Regions from separate parts of the Streptomyces sp. NPDC059454 genome, predicted to be linked through region 2. Evidence: predicted binding sites of a transcription regulator. Region 2 holds the regulator's gene; the other holds the start of a gene.
The links. Region 2 encodes HrcA, which represses chaperone genes, less so after heat shock. Its sites were predicted from a motif close to TTNGCACTCNGNNNNNCNGAGTGCNAA; they were not measured.
Positions count from the first base shown of each region.

Region 1: groES (co-chaperone GroES) is a predicted target of HrcA. The motif match lies at 2,881-2,907, and genes of this name have one in related genera.

Region 1 covers NZ_JBHYVC010000002.1:211,598-219,639, forward strand. The annotation lists gene ACFXAE_RS02335 (pectate lyase) at 1-579, shown strand, start outside; gene groL (chaperonin GroEL) at 652-2,277, opposite strand; gene groES (co-chaperone GroES) at 2,426-2,734, opposite strand; gene ACFXAE_RS02350 (polysaccharide deacetylase family protein) at 3,035-3,865, opposite strand; gene ACFXAE_RS02355 (polysaccharide deacetylase family protein) at 3,862-4,746, opposite strand; gene ACFXAE_RS02360 (methyltransferase domain-containing protein) at 4,774-6,069, shown strand; gene ACFXAE_RS02365 (RNA polymerase sigma factor) at 6,070-7,356, opposite strand; gene ACFXAE_RS02370 (YciI family protein) at 7,422-7,778, opposite strand; gene ACFXAE_RS02375 (LCP family protein) at 7,891-8,042, opposite strand, start outside.
Region 2 covers NZ_JBHYVC010000077.1:27,773-35,814, reverse strand. The annotation lists gene ACFXAE_RS32595 (16S rRNA (uracil(1498)-N(3))-methyltransferase) at 73-813, opposite strand; gene ACFXAE_RS32590 (nitronate monooxygenase) at 810-1,883, opposite strand; gene dnaJ (molecular chaperone DnaJ) at 1,995-3,131, opposite strand; gene hrcA (heat-inducible transcriptional repressor HrcA) at 3,131-4,147, opposite strand; gene ACFXAE_RS32575 (MBL fold metallo-hydrolase) at 4,310-5,044, shown strand; gene ACFXAE_RS32570 (DUF3097 domain-containing protein) at 5,079-5,888, shown strand; gene hemW (radical SAM family heme chaperone HemW) at 6,017-7,249, opposite strand; gene ACFXAE_RS32560 (SpoIIE family protein phosphatase) at 7,277-8,042, opposite strand, start outside.

The DNA.
Region 1 (8,042 bases), on a different contig from region 2:
AGCGGCCAGGACGAGGGCCAGGACCCGATGTTCAAGCTCGCCGACGGCGCGACGCTGAAGAACGTGATCCTGGGTTCGCCCGCCGCCGACGGAGTGCACTGCTCGGGCAGCTGCACCCTGGTCAACGTGTGGTGGGAGGACGTCGGCGAGGACGCCGCCAGCTTCAAGGGCAAGTCCGCCTCGGCGGCCTACGTCGTCGACGGCGGCGGTGCCCGCAAGGCCGACGACAAGGTCTTCCAGCACAACGGCGCCGGCACCCTGACCGTCAAGAACTTCCAGGTGTCCGACTTCGGCAAGCTCTACCGTTCGTGCGGCAACTGCGGGACCCAGTACCAGCGCCACGTCGTGATCGACAACGTCCTGGTCGCGAGCCCCGGCAAGGTCATCACCGGGGTGAACGCCAACTACGGTGACACCGCGACCCTCTCGGACGTGACGATCGTCGGTGACAGCAAGAAGAAGATCATCGTCTGCGAGCGCTTCGAGGGCAACGACAGCGGCGACGAGCCGACCGCACTCGGCAGCGGTCCCGACGGCAAGGCCTGCGTCTACGAGACCTCCGAGGTCACGTACGAGTAGGGCACAGGGCGAGGGCCCGGTACCGCCGAACAGCGGCGGTACCGGGCCCTCGTGACGCTGTGAGCGGGTCGCTCAGTGGGAGTGGCCGTGGCCGTGTCCACCGGCGGCCGGCTCCTCCTCTTCCTTCTTCTCGACGACCAGGGTCTCGGTCGTGAGGAGCAGGGAGGCGATGGAGGCGGCGTTCTCCAGGGCGGAGCGGGTCACCTTGACCGGGTCGATGACGCCGGCCTTGACCAGGTCGCCGTACTCGCCGGTCGCGGCGTTGAAGCCCTGGCCCTTGTCGAGCTCGGCGACCTTGGAGGTGATGACGTAACCCTCGAGGCCGGCGTTCTCGGCGATCCAGCGCAGCGGCTCGACGGCGGCCTTGCGGACGACCGCGACACCGGTGGCCTCGTCGCCGGTCTTGCCGAGGTTGCCCTCGAGGACCTTGACGGCGTGGACCAGCGCGGAGCCACCACCGGAGACGATGCCCTCCTCGACCGCGGCGCGGGTCGCGGAGATGGCGTCCTCCAGGCGGTGCTTCTTCTCCTTCAGCTCCACCTCGGTGGCGGCGCCGACCTTGATGACGCACACGCCGCCGGCCAGCTTCGCGAGGCGCTCCTGGAGCTTCTCGCGGTCCCAGTCGGAGTCGGTCGTCTCGATCTCGGCCTTGATCTGGCCGACGCGACCGGTCACGTCCTCCTTGTTGCCGCCGCCGTCGACGATCGTGGTGTCGTCCTTGGTGACGGTGACGCGGCGGGCGGAGCCGAGCACGTCCAGGCCGACCTGGTCGAGCTTGAGGCCGACCTCCTCGGAGACGACCGTGGCGCCGGTGAGGACGGCCATGTCCTGCAGCATCGCCTTGCGGCGGTCACCGAAGCCGGGGGCCTTGACGGCGACCGCGTTGAAGGTGCCGCGGATCTTGTTGACGACCAGGGTCGACAGGGCCTCGCCCTCGACGTCCTCGGCGATGATCAGCAGCGGCTTGGAGGCGTTGGCCTGGATGACCTTCTCCAGCAGCGGCAGCAGCTCCGCGATGGAGGCGATCTTGCCCTGGGTGATGAGGATGTAGGGGTCGTCGAGGACGGCCTCCATGCGCTCCTGGTCCGTCACGAAGTACGGCGACAGGTAGCCCTTGTCGAAGGCCATGCCCTCGGTGAAGTCCAGCTCCAGGCCGAAGGTGTTGGACTCCTCGACGGTGATGACACCGTCCTTGCCGACCTTGTCCATCGCCTCGGCGATGAGCTCGCCGACCTGCTGGTCCTGGGCGGACAGCGCGGCGACGGCGGCGATGTCGGACTTCTCGTCGATCGGGCGGGCCGAGGCGAGCAGGTCCTCGGAGACCGCGGCGACGGCCGCGTCGATGCCCTTCTTCAGCAGCGCCGGGGAGGCGCCGGCTGCGACGTTCTTCAGGCCCTCGCGGACCAGCGCCTGGGCCAGCACGGTGGCGGTGGTGGTGCCGTCACCAGCGATGTCGTTGGTCTTGGTCGCCACCTCCTTCACCAGCTGCGCGCCGAGGTTCTCGTACGGGTCCTCGATCTCGACCTCACGGGCGATCGTGACACCGTCGTTGGTGATGGTGGGGGCGCCGAACTTCTTGTCGATGACGACGTTGCGGCCCTTGGGGCCGATCGTCACCTTCACCGTGTCGGCAAGCTTGTTGACGCCGCGCTCGAGGGCGCGACGGGCGTCCTCGTCGAACTTCAGGATCTTCGCCATGGCAGCGGGAGCCCTCTCGGAATTCTGGGTGAAATCACTGCGCCCCGGGCGCCCGGTCCTTGTCGGATGCTGGGGCCAGGGGCGCAGTGGTTCGAGCAAAAGTGCTTGCTACGAGGTCGGGTTGTCCGGGGTGACCCCCGGATGTCCCTTACTTCTCGACGATCGCGAGGACGTCGCGGGCCGAGAGGACGAGGTACTCCTCGCCGTTGTACTTGACCTCGGTGCCGCCGTACTTGCTGTACAGAACGACGTCGCCGACCTTCACGTCGAGTTCGACGCGCTTGCCGTCCTCGATGCGGCCCGGACCGATGGCCAGGACGACGCCCTCCTGGGGCTTCTCCTTGGCAGTGTCCGGAATGACCAGGCCCGAAGCCGTGGTCTGCTCGGCGTCGAGCGGCTGGACCACGATGCGGTCCTCGAGCGGCTTGATGGCAACCTTGGAGCTGGCGGTCGTCACGATCCGACCTCCCCCTTCGGAGATCTCACGGGGTTAACTGTCTGAGGTGGCGACCAGGTGGATCCGTCGTCGCGGGTGCCGGACCTGCCCGTCGCGTGTTTGGCACTCTCCAGGGGGGAGTGCCAGACCTGAGACTATGACTGCGATTAGCACTCGGTCAAGCGGAGTGCCAATTGCCTGCGGCGCGTCGCGGGGCGGGAGCGTTGCAATCACCCTTGCGTGCAGCCGGCGGTGTTGCAGTGACCGTCCACTGGGGGCTGCCGCCCCCAGGCCCCCGCTTCGGCCTGAACGGCCTCGTCCTCAAACTCCCCCAGAGGGGATACCCCCGGACGGGCTGACAGGTGAGCGGTGCTCGCCAGGGACCGCCGACGGGCTGATTCGGCCGACGTAGTCCTCCAGCTTTCCCACCTTCAGTCCCCGCTCCCCCAACTTCCCCAGCACCCGTGTCGTCCGTTCCGCCAGTGACAGCGTCGGCGCCTCGCCCGACGGTACGGAGATGATGTCGCCGGGTTCCAGGTGGTGGGGGCCGTGGCTGTAGGTGAGGTGGCCGTCGGGCTCCAGGGCCACCCGCCACAGCACCACCGCCGCGATGCCGCAGTCGGCGGCGGCCCGCAGGGTGGTGGTGTCGTACGTGCCGTAGGGCGGGCGGAAGAGGCGGGGGCGGACGCCGAAGCGGGACGTGAGCTTGCGCTGCTGGCCGCAGATCTCGGCACGCTGGCCGGCGTACGGCAGGCCGCGCAGGGCGGGATGGTCGAGGGTGTGGTTCTGCAGGCTCGCGCCGACCGAGCGCAGGCGGGCGAAGTGCGCGTATCCGGGGCCGGCCACCGTGTCCGTGAGGAACAGGCTGACGGGGAGCCGGTGCTCGCGCACCAGGTCGATGAAACGGGGGTCGCGTTCGGCGCCGTCGTCGTAGGTGAGGAAGACGACCTTGTCCCGGGTCGGGACGTGGTCGACGACGGGCGGGAGGGCGCCGGTCTCCGGCACCGGACCGGCGCCGGGCGACCGGCCCGCACCGTCCCCCGTCCCGCCCGGCGGACCGCCCGACGGACCGCCCGACGGACCGCCCGGCGGACCGCATCCGGCGATCACGGCCAGCAGGGCGACGGCACCCGCCAGGAGAGCGGCCCTCACAGGTAGTCCTCCAGACGGGCCACCGCGTACCCCTCCGCCGTGGCCTTGTCCAGGAAGCGGCGGATCATGTCCGGCATCGTGCCCTTCCAGTCCTCGCGGCCCCGGAAGTGGCTGAGGACGATGTCGCCGGGGTGCAGGTCGCGGTCCCACTCGCGGTACTCCCAGTGGTCGGCGAAGACCTCCTCGTTCCAGAGGGGGACGTGGGTGATCCCGCATGCCTTCGCGGCGCGCAGGGTGGCCCGGTCGTAGTTGCCGAAGGGCGGGCGGAAGAGGACGGGGCGCTCGCCGTAGCGCTCCTCGATGACGCGCTGCATGCCGCAGATCTCGCGCTTCTGGCGGGCGTAGGACAGGTCCGGCAGGTAGGGGTGGCGGAGGGTGTGGTTGTGCAGGGCGACGCCCCGGTCCTGCATCTCCTTGAAGTAGCCGTAGTCCTCCTTGACCAGGTAGTCGCTGAGGAAGGCGCTGTACGGGATCTTCAGCTCGCTCATCATCCGCAGGAACGCCGGGTCCTTCTCGGCGCCGTCGTCGATGGTGAGGAAGAGGATCTTCTCGTCGGTGGGGACGGTGGTGAAGACCGGGGGGAGTTCCAGGCGGTGGTGGCCGTCGACCTCGAAGCCGTCCCGGGTGGTGATCCTCGGCTTCTTCGCCGGGGGCGGCGGGGCGGTCAGGGGCACCCGCTTCAGCCCCCAGCGTTTCGCGGCGGCGACCCTCGCCGTGTGCGCCGCGCGCAGTCTGGTGGCGTAGGCGTCGAGCGCGCGGGCCGGGGGCGCCTTCAGGGGCTGCTGGCCGCCCGCCGGTTCGACCTGGGCGCCACCGCCGCCGCCAGGTCCGCAGCCCGAGGCGATGGAGGCGAGAGCGAGTACCGCGAGGCCGATCCGCACACCACCGATCGGCCACCTTTTATCGTTTTGTCCTACTGCTCGCATGGGGCCGGATCCTCGCAGCCGGAAGGTCCGGGCCCGGCCCGACACCGCGGCCGGAGGCGCACCGTCCACCGACTGGCCCACAATGACCCGGTGAACGACCTCGCCCCCCTCCTCACCCCCGAAGGCCGCGCCCTCCTCGACGAGGTCCGCGACACCGATCCGGCGCACGAACTCGCCGTCGCGACCCGGCTGCGCCGCGAGCACCCCGCCGAACTGGTGTCGGCGGCGCTCGGCCAGGCGCGGCTGCGGCAGCGGGCGGCGGCCAAGTTCGGGGAGCGGGACGCCGCGCGGATGTTCTTCACACCCCACGGGGTGGAGCAGTCGACGCGGGCGAGTGTGGCGGCGTACCGGGCGGGGCGGTTCAAGGAACTCGGCGTGACCTCCGTGGCCGACCTGTGCTGCGGGATCGGCGGGGACGCGATCGCGTTCGCCCGCGCCGGGATCCGGGTGCTGGCCGTCGACCGGGACCCGCTGACCTGTGAGGTGGCCCGCGCCAACGCCGACGCGCTCGGTCTCGCCGACCTGATCGAGGTCCGCGAGGCCGACGTGACGGAGGTGGACGCGGCCGGATACGACGCCGTGTTCGTCGACCCCGCCCGGCGTTCCTCCAAGCGCGGCCGGATCTTCGACCCGGAGGCCTACTCCCCTCCCCTGTCCTGGGCCGTGTCCGCCGCGCTCGAAGCGCCGCTCGGCCTGCTGAAGATCGCGCCCGGCATCCCGCACGAGACGATCCCCGCGGAAGCGACGGCCGAGTGGGTCTCGGACGGCGGGGACGTCAAGGAGGCCATGCTGTGGTTCGGCCCGGACGTGACGCCGGGGGCACGGCGGGCGATGCTGCTGCCCGCCGGAGCCGGCATCCGCGTGACACCCGGGACCATGCTTCCGGACCCCGAGGTCCGGCCGGTGGGGCGGTACCTGTACGAGCCGGACGGCGCCGTCATCCGCGCGCACCTGGTCGCCGAGGCGGCCGAGGAAGTGCAGGGGGGACTGATCGACGCGACCATCGCCTACGTCACCGCCGACGAGCACCGCCCGACGCCGTACGCCACCGCCTACGAGATCACCGACCGGCTCCCCTTCAACGTCAAGAAGCTGAAGGCGCTGCTGCGCGAGCGCCGGGTCGGCACGCTGACCGTGAAGAAGCGCGGCTCGGCCGTCGAGCCGGAGGAGCTGCGCCGCAAGGTCCTGCCCAAGCCGCACGGCACCGAGTCCGTCACGGTCTTCCTGACCCGCGTCGCCGGCGCCCCGACGATGCTGCTGGGGCACCCGGTGCGGTGATCACGCGCCGGTCTCCGCCGCACGGCGCAGCAGCAGCGCCCGTTCGCGCGCGTTGCGGGTCAGCGACGCCGCGCGCCGGAACTCCGTCCGGGCCTCCTCCGTACGGCCCAGGCGGGCCAGCAGGTCGCCGCGGACGCTGGGCAGCAGGTGGTAGTCCCGGAGCACCGGTACGTCGGTCAGGGCGTCGACCAGGGGCAGCGCGGCGGCGGGACCCTCGGCCCTGGAGACGGCCACCGCGCGGTTGAGTTCGACGACCGGGGAGGGTGCGCGGGCGGCGAGCAGGGTGTACAGGGTGGCGATGCGGGACCAGTCGGTCTCCTCGTAGCGGTACGCGGACGCGTGGCAGGCGGCGATGGCCGCCTGGAGGACGTACGGGCCCGGGGCGCCGGCGGCGACGGCGTCGGCGCGGGTGAGGGCGGTGACACCGCGGGCGATGAGCATGCGGTTCCAGCGGGCGCGGTTCTGGTCCTCGAGGAGGACCGGTGCGCCGTCCGGGCCGGTACGGGCGGCGACGCGCGAGGACTGGAACTCCAGCAGCGCGGTGAGCCCGTGCACCTCGGGCTCCTTGGGCATCAGCCCGGACAGCACGCGGGCCAGCCGCAGCGCGTCCTCGCACAGCGCCGGGCGCAGCCAGTCGTCGCCGGCCGTGGCGGCGTACCCCTCGTTGAAGATCAGGTAGATGACGTCGAGGACCGAGCCGAGGCGGGCCTCGCGGTCGGGGCCGCGGGGCACCTCGAAGGCGACGTTCCTCGTCGCCAGGGTGCGTTTCGCGCGGACGATCCGCTGGGCCACCGTCGGTTCCGGCACGAGGAAGGCGCGGGCGATCTCGGCCGTGGTCAGGCCGCCGAGCAGCCGCAGGGTGAGGGCGGTCCTGGCCTCGGCGGACAGCACCGGGTGGCAGGCGGTGAAGACGAGACGGAGCAGGTCGTCGTCGATGCCGTCCGGGTCGGCGGGATCCTCCGGCGGGGCCACCGCGGCCGACCGGTCCCGGCCGATCTCGGCCAGCTTGCGGGCGTAGGTCTCCCGCCGGCGGATCAGGTCGACGGCACGGTTGCGGGCGGTGGCCATGAGCCAGGCGCCCGGATTGTCGGGCACCCCGTCCCGCGGCCACTGTTCCAGTGCGGCGACGAGGGCGTCCTGCGCGAGTTCCTCGGCGATGCCGACGTCCCGGACGACACGGGTCACGCCGGCGATCACCCTGGGCGACTCCATGCGGAACACGGTCTCGACGGTCCGTGCCGTGTCCGCGTCCGCGTCACGGGGGTCTGTGGTGGGTTGTGGTGTCACGGCCCACCATCAGACACCCGTACGGTGGCGGAGCCAAGGAAGGATCCCCGGATGCGCGGGAGCCGTCAGCCCTCCACGACCTCCCGCACCTCGCAGGTCACCGTCCAGTGCGGCTCGTGCACCTTCAGGAACCGCTTGGTCCACTCGATCGCCTCGGCCCTGTCCTTGGCCTGCAGCATCGCGTAGCCACCGATGACCTCCTTGGTCTCGGTGAACGGCCCGTCCGTCACGGACAGCCGGCCGCCCTCGTAGTGCACCCGGGCGCCCTGGGCGGTCGGGACCAGCCCGGCGGTGTCCAGCAGGACCCCGGCCTTCGTCATCTCCTCGATCAGCTCACCCATCCGCTGCATCAGCTCGGGGCTGGGTCCGCCTTCGGGGGCGTTGTTCTCGTCGATCCGGATCAGGGAGAGAAAGCGCGGCACGGTGACTCCTCGGGTCGTGCGGACCGGGTCCTTCCCGGCCTCTCACCCCTGCGTCGAACGGGGGACACCGGATTCGACACCGGCGCCGGAGTTTTTTCGCCTCGCCTCCGCCTCACTTCAGAGAGGACCACAACTCCCCCGCCTCCGGCTCGTCCGCCACCACGCGGTTGCGGTCCCAGGGGGCCGGGACGACCGGCATGGTGAGGGTCGTGACGCTGTCGGACGGGAGGTCCCGCAGGCTCTGGGCGAGGCGCGTCAGTTCGC
Region 2 (8,042 bases):
TTGAGGAGCGGGGTCTGGGGCGGAGCCCCAGGTTCGGGACGGGAAGGGGCGGCGGGGGCGAAAACCCTCAGGTCAGGACCACCGCCCCGTACGCCCGAGCAGCAGCGCCGCCGCAGCTGTACCGGCGGTGGACGTACGCAGCACACTCCGCCCCAGCCGATAGGCCCGCGCCCCGGCCGCCTCGAAGAGGGCCAACTCCTCCGGAGAGACACCGCCCTCGGGCCCGACGACCAGAACAATGTCACCGGAGGTGGGAAGTTCCGCGGCCGCCAGCGGCTCCGTACCACTCTCATGCAGCACGGCCGCGAACTCCGCTTCGGCGAGAAGTGACGCAACCTGCTTGCTCGTCGCCGCGTCCGCGACCCGCGGGAAGCGCACCCGGCGGGACTGCTTGCCGGCCTCCCGGGCCGTCGCCCGCCACTTGCCGAGGGACTTCGCTCCGCGCTCGCCCTTCCACTGCGTGACGCAGCGGGACGCCGACCACGGCACGACCACGTCGACGCCGACCTCGGTCATCGTCTCCACGGCCACCTCGCCCCGGTCGCCCTTGGGCAGGGCCTGGACGACGGTGAGCCGGGGGAACTCCTCGGGCTCCTCCACGACTCGGCCGAGCCGCACGATCAGCCGGTCCTTGCCCTCGGTGCCGTCCACCTCGCCCTCGGCCCAGCGGCCCGCGCCGTCGGTGAGGACGACGCCCTCGCCGGCCCGCAGCCGCTTCACGGAGACGGCGTGCCGCCCCTCCGGCCCGTCGAGCACGTGGCGGCCGGTGCCGTCCGTGCCGAAGTGGTCGACAACAAACACCGGCGCGGTCATCGGGCACCTCCCGCCGACAACGCCGTCCGGGCGGCGGCCAGTTCGGCGGCCAGCACCTCCACCAACCGCCCGGCGGGCAGCTCGCGGGCCATCCGGTGGCCCTGCCCCGCCCACAGCGCCAGCCCCTGCGCGTCGCCGGCCTTGGCGGCGGCCTTGCGCAGGGGCGCGGTGAGGTGGTGGACGTCCGGGTAGGCGGCGGGCGCGTACGGGCCGTGCTCACGCAGGAAACGGTTGACCAGGGCGCGGGCCGGGCGGCCGGAGAAGGCGCGGGTCAGCTCGGTGCGGACGTACAGGGGGTCGGTGAGGGCCTGCTTGTGCAGGGCGTGCGCGCCGGACTCGTGCGCGGCGACGAAGGCCGTGCCGAGCTGGGCCGCGGCGGCGCCGGCCGCGAGGACGGCGGCGATCTGGCCGCCGCGCATGATGCCGCCGGCGGCGACGACCGGGATGCCGACCGACTCCCGGACCTGGGCGACGAGGGACAGCAGTCCGACGCCGGAGCCGTCCGCCTCCGGGACGTCGCGGTGGGTGCCCTGGTGGCCGCCGGCCTCCACACCCTGCGCGATCACCGCGTCCGCGCCGGCCCGCTCCACGGCCCGGGCCTCCTCCGCGGTCGTGGCGGTGACCAGCGTGAACGTACCGACGTGGCGCAGGGAGTCCAGGACCTCGCGGGCCGGCACACCGAAGTGGAACGACACCACCGGCACCGGGTTGTCCAGCAGCACGGCGAGTTTGGCGTCGTAGCCGTCGTCGCGGCCGCTGTCGGGGTCGCCGAGCGCGGTCTCGTACCAGGAGGCCTCACCGGCCAGCTGGTGGGCGTAGACGCCGACGGCGGCCGGGTCGGCCGTCTCCGGCTGCGGCAGGAAGAGGTTGACGCCGAAGGGCCGGGAGGTCAGTCCCCGCAGCTGCTTGATCTCCTGGTACATCCCGTCCGCGGTCTTGTAGCCGGCGGCCAGGAAACCGAGCCCGCCCGCCTCGGACACGGCCGCGGCGAGCTGCGGCACGGCGACACCGCCCGCCATCGGGGCCTGCACGATCGGGTGCGGGCAGATATCGGTCAGCACGGAGGACATGACGGCATGTTGTCACGTCCTCCGACCAACTCCGAATCCGCCCTTCCTCTTGGCATAAGCCACTTTTCGACAGGGCGGCGGACCCGGCGACGGCACCCCCGAACGAGTGCGTCAGCGCCCGTTGAAGGCATCCTTCAACCGCGAGAACAACCCCTGCTGCCCCGGCTGGAACTGCCCCGTGGGCCGTTCCTCGCCCCGGAGCTTGGCCAGTTCCCGCAGGAGGCGTTCCTGTTCCGGGTCGAGCTTGCCCGGGGTCTGGACCTCGACGTGGACGATGAGGTCGCCCCGGCCGCCGCCGCGCAGATGCGTGACGCCCCGGCCGTGCAGCGGGATCGACTGGCCGGACTGGGTGCCGGGCCGGATGTCGACCTCCTCCATGCCGTCCAGCGTCTCCAGCGGCACCTTGGTGCCGAGGGCCGCCGCCGTCATCGGGAGGGTGACCGTGCAGTGCAGGTCGTCGCCGCGCCGCTGGAACTGCGCGTGCGGGAGCTCGTGGATCTCCACGTACAGGTCACCGGCGGGACCGCCGCCGGGCCCGACCTCGCCCTCGCCGGCCAGCTGGATCCGGGTGCCGTTGTCGACACCGGCCGGGATCTTGACCGTGAGGGTGCGCCGGGAACGGATCCGGCCGTCGCCCGCGCACTCCGGGCACGGGGTGGGGACGACCGTGCCGAAGCCCTGGCACTGCGGGCAGGGGCGGGACGTCATGACCTGGCCCAGGAAGGACCGCGTGACCTGCGAGACCTCACCGCGGCCCCGGCACATGTCACAGGTCTGGGCGGTGGTGCCCGGAGCGGCGCCCTCGCCGCTGCACGTCGTGCAGACGACGGCCGTGTCGACCTGGATGTCCTTGGTCGTGCCGAACGCGGCCTCGTCCAGCTCGACGTCGATGCGGATCATCGCGTCCTGGCCCCGGCGGGTGCGCGAGCGCGGCCCGCGCTGCGACGCCGTGCCGAAGAACGCGTCCATGATGTCGGAGAAGTTGCCGAAGCCACCGGCCCCGAAGCCGCCCGCACCACCGCCGCCGGCCTGCGAGAGGGGGTCGCCGCCGAGGTCGTAGACCTGCTTTTTCTGCGGGTCCGACAGCACCTCGTAGGCGGCGTTGATCTCCTTGAACCGCTCCTGCGTCTTGGGATCAGGATTGACGTCCGGATGCAGCTCGCGGGCGAGCCGCCGGAAGGCCTTCTTGATCTCCTCCTGCGACGCGTCGCGGCGTACGCCGAGTACGGCGTAGTAGTCCGTGGCCACTACGACTCCGCCAGGATCTGTCCGACGTACCGTGCCACTGCGCGTACCGCTCCCATCGTTCCCGGGTAGTCCATGCGGGTCGGTCCGACCACGCCGAGCTTGGCAACCGCCTCGCCGCCCGAACCGTAGCCCACCGACACGACGGACGTGGAGTTGAGTCCCTCATAGGCGTTCTCGTGCCCGATGCGCACGGTCATGCCCGAATCCCCCGCCTCGCCAAGGAGTTTGAGGAGCACGACCTGCTCCTCGAGTGCCTCCAGGACGGGTCGGATCGTGAGGGGGAAGTCATGTCCGAAGCGGGTGAGATTGGCGGTGCCGCCGATCATCAGCCGCTCCTCGTTCTCCTCGACGAGCGTCTCCAGGAGAGTGGAGAGCACCGTCGAGACCGTACCGCGGTCCTCGGCCCCGAACGCCTCCGCGAGGTCCTCCACCAGGCTCGGCACATCGGCGAACCGTCGGCCGGCGACCCGGCTGTTCAGGCGGGCCCGCAGGTCCGCCAGGGAGGACTCGCCGAACGGCGCCGGGCAGTCGACCATGCGCTGCTCGACCCGGCCGGTGTCCGTGATCAGCACCAGCATCAGCCGCGCGGGGGCGAGGGACAGCAGTTCCACGTGCCGCACGGTGGAGCGGGTCAGCGACGGGTACTGCACGACGGCGACCTGCCGGGTCAGCTGCGCGAGCAGCCGTACGGTCCTGGCCACCACGTCGTCCAGGTCGACGGCGCCCTCGAGGAAGTTCTGGATGGCCCGCCGCTCGGGCGGGCTCATGGGCTTGACGCCGGCGAGCTTGTCGACGAACAGCCGGTATCCCTTGTCGGTGGGGATGCGCCCGGCGCTGGTGTGCGGCTGGGCGATGAAGCCCTCGTCCTCCAGGGCCGCCATGTCGTTGCGCACGGTGGCCGGGGAGACGCCGAGGTTGTGCCGCTCGGTGAGGGCCTTGGAGCCGACGGGCTCCTCGGTGCCCACATAGTCCTGGACGATGGCGCGCAGCACCTGGAGCCTGCGTTCACTGAGCATCGCGCACACCTCCAGAGCCTTCCGCGCGGTAACGTCCCTGGCACTCTTCGCACGCGAGTGCCAAACTTCCCCGGCCCAGTGTACGGCCGGGGGGCACGCCCCGGGCAAGGCCGGTCCCCGCGCCCTCGTGCCGGGCGGCGTCGTCCCCGATAGCGTCCCGGTATGACCGTGACTTGGGAAGAGTCGGGATGGGAGCAAGTGGCCTCCGGGGTGGGGCGGTGCCGGCTGCCGGGGTGGGACTGCACGGCGGGGCTCGTGGTCGGCGCGGACGGCGTGCTGCTCGTCGACGCGGGTTCCGGTCTGGGCGAGGGCGCACGGTTGCGGAGGGAGGCGCAGGCGCTCACCGGTCGCGGTGTGACGCATCTCGCGCTCACCCACCCCCACTTCGACCACATCCTCGGGACGGCGGCGTTCGCGGGCGCGGAGGTGTTCGGCGCGGTGGGCATGGAGACGGTGCTCACGGCGCGCGGGCGCGAGGAGCTGCGCGCGGACGCGGTGCGCCACGGGCTGGACGCGCGTGTGGCCGAGGAGGCCGTCGAGGCGCTGGTCCCGCCGCGGCACGCGGTGTCCGGCGAGTGGACGCTCGATCTCGGTCCGGGCGGCGGCCGGCAGGTGCTGCTGGCGAACGTGGGTCCGGGCCACACCGCCCACGACCTCGCGGTCCTCGTCCCCGGCGACCCGGAGGTGGTCTTCTGCGGCGACCTGGTCGAGGAGTCGGGCGAACCGCAGGCCGGCACCGACGCCGTACCGTCGCACTGGCCGGCCGCGCTGGACCGGCTCCTCGAGCTGGGCGGCGAGGACGCGCGGTACGTCCCCGGCCACGGCGCGGTGGTGGACGCGGCGTTCGTCCGGGCCCAGCGCGACGCCCTGGCGGCCCGTTTCGGCGTGTCGGACTGATCGCCGCGGGCGCGCTCCTCGTATCGTCATCAGAATGCGCCAGTACTCCGCCGACCTGACCCCTCCGTGGAAGAAACCGCAGCCGCCCGTTCCCGAGGTCGCGGCCGAGCCCGGCCTGGTGGTGGAGGAGCCCGGCACCGGCTTCTGCGGCGCGGTGATCCGCTGCGAGGCGGGCACGGTGACGCTGGAGGACCGCTTCGGCAAGCACCGGGTGTTCCCGCTGGAGCCGCGGGGCTTCCTGCTGGAGGGCCGCGCGGTGACGCTGGTGCGGCCGGCCGCCGGTCCTCGGCGGCCCACCCGTACGGCGTCCGGTTCGGTCGCCGTCCCCGGCGCGCGGGCGCGGGTGGCCCGCGCGGGGCGCATCTACGTCGAGGGGCGGCACGACGCGGAGCTGGTCGAGAAGGTCTGGGGCGACGACCTGCGCGTCGAGGGCGTGGTCGTGGAGTACCTGGAGGGCGTGGACGACCTGCCGTCGATCGTCGAGGACTTCTCCCCCGGCCCGGACGCGCGGCTGGGCGTCCTGGTGGACCACCTGGTGCCGGGGTCGAAGGAGTGGCGGATCGCGGAGGCGGTGACGAGCGAGCACGCGCTGGTGGTGGGCCACCCGTACATCGACGTCTGGGAGGCGGTGAAGCCGGCCTCCGTGGGGATCGAGGCGTGGCCCCGGGTGCCGCGTGGTCAGGACTGGAAGACGGGGGTGTGCCGGGCGCTGGGGTGGCGCGTGGCGAACACGGGCGAGGCGTGGCAGCGGATCCTCGGCTCGGTGCGCTCCTACAGGGACCTGGAGCCCCAGCTCCTGGGCCGCGTGGAGGAACTGATCGACTTCGTCACGGCACCGGCCTGAGAGGCGTGCACTTCCGCCCCCGCCGCCCCTTCCCGACCCGGGGCTCCGCCCAGGGCCGAAGCGGGGGTCCGGGGGCGCAGCCCCGGGGACGGGACGAAAAGGGGCGGCGGGGGCGAAGAGATCTCAGGTCAGTCCACCAGGTCCCGCACCACCGCGTCCGCCAGCAGCCTCCCCCGCAGGGTGAGGACCGCACGGCCCTCCTCGTACGGTCCATGCTGGAGCAGCCCGTCCGTCAGGGCCCGCCGGGAAGCCGCCAGCCCCTCCGGACGGAGGAGGGAAAGCGGCACGCCCTCCCGCAGCCGCAGCTCCAGCAGGATCCGCTCCACCCGCCGGTCCTCGTCCGACAGCAGCTCGCGGCCCGCCCCCGGCGACCGCCCCTCCGCCAGCGCCGCCGCGTACGCGCCCGGGTGCTTGACGTTCCACCAGCGCACCCCGCCCACGTGCGAGTGGGCCCCGGGCCCCGCGCCCCACCAGTCGGCGCCCCGCCAGTACAGCTCGTTGTGCAGGCAGCGGCCCGCGTCGGAGGTGGCCCAGTTCGACACCTCGTACCAGTCGAAGCCCGCCGCCGACAGCGTCTCCTCGGCGATCAGGTACCGGTCCGCGTGCACGTCGTCGTCGGTCATCGGCACCTCGCCGCGCCGGATGCGGCGGGCGAGCTGCGTGCCCTCCTCGACGATCAGCGCGTACGCCGAGACGTGGTCGGGCCCTGCGCCGACCGCCGCGTCCAGGGAGGCCCGCCAGTCGTCGTCGGACTCCCCCGGCGTGCCGTAGATCAGGTCGAGGTTGACGTGCTCGAAGCCGGCCGCGCGGGCCTCGGCGACGCACGCCTCGGGGCGGCCGGGGGTGTGGGTGCGGTCGAGGACCTTCAGCACGTGCTGCCGGGCGCTCTGCATACCGAAGGAGATCCGGTTGAAGCCGCCCGCGCGGAGGGCCGCCAGGTAGGCCGGGTCGACCGACTCCGGGTTGGCCTCCGTGGTGACCTCGGCGTCCGGCGCCAGCCCGAACTCCTCCCGGATCGCCCCCAGCATCCGTACGAGGTCCCCGGCGGCCAGCAGGGTGGGGGTGCCGCCGCCGACGAACACCGTGCGGACCTCGCGCGGGTCGTCCCCCAGCACCTTGCGGGCCAGACGGATCTCGTCGATCAGCGTCTCGGCGTAGTTGTCGCGGGAGGCCAGCACGCCGCCGCTGCCGCGCAGCTCGGTCGCGGTGTAGGTGTTGAAGTCGCAGTAGCCGCAGCGGGTCGCGCAGTACGGGACGTGCAGGTAGAAGCCGAGGGGGCGGTCGGCGACCCCGGCGAGCGCGGACGCGGGCAGCGCGCCGTCGGCGGGGACGGGCTCGCCGTCGGGGAGTGCGGAAGGCATGTGCTCCATTGTCCCGCACCCGCCGCGTCACTCCGCTTGGAGCACCAGCAGCGCGAGATCGTCGGCCGGCGGGCGGGCCCCGAACGCGTGCACGAGCTGTGTGATCCGTTCCGCTATCAGCTCGGCGTCCATCCCCGCGCACCCCGACAGGGCCAGGGCGAGCCCGTCGCCGTCGTCGAACTGGCGGGAGCCGGAGCGCCGCTCGGTGACCCCGTCGGTGACGCAGAGCAGGGTGTCGCCGGAGTACATCTCGAAGGTCTCACTGGTGTAGGTGGCGTCCTCGACGACCCCGAGCAGGGTCTGCGGCTGGGCGACGGCACGGACCGAGCCGTCGGGGGCGAGCAGCAGCGGCAGGGGGTGTCCGGCGGAGGCGAGGGTGCAGCGGACGCCGCCGTCGAAGAGGACGAGTTCGCCGTAGAGGAGGGAGAGGAAACGGGTCTGGGGGCCGTCGCCGGGGGCGGTCGGGCGGGCACCGGCGGCCACCAGCGCGCGGGCGGCGGCGTCGGCGGCCTCGGTGGCGTCGTCGAGGAGGAGCTGGTTGAGGCGGTCCAGGACGTCGGCGACGCGGTAGCCCTCGCGGGCGAGCAGCCGCAGCCAGGGCCGGGCCAGTCCGATGACGACGGCGGCCTCGGGTCCCTTGCCCTGGACGTCGCCGACGGCGAAGCACCAGCGGCCGTGGCCGGCCGGGAAGAGGTCGTAGAAGTCGCCGCTGGGTCCGCCCTTGTCGCAGGGTTCGTAGACGAGGGCGCTGCGTACGCCGGGGATCTCGGCGACGGCGCCGGGCAGCAGTCCG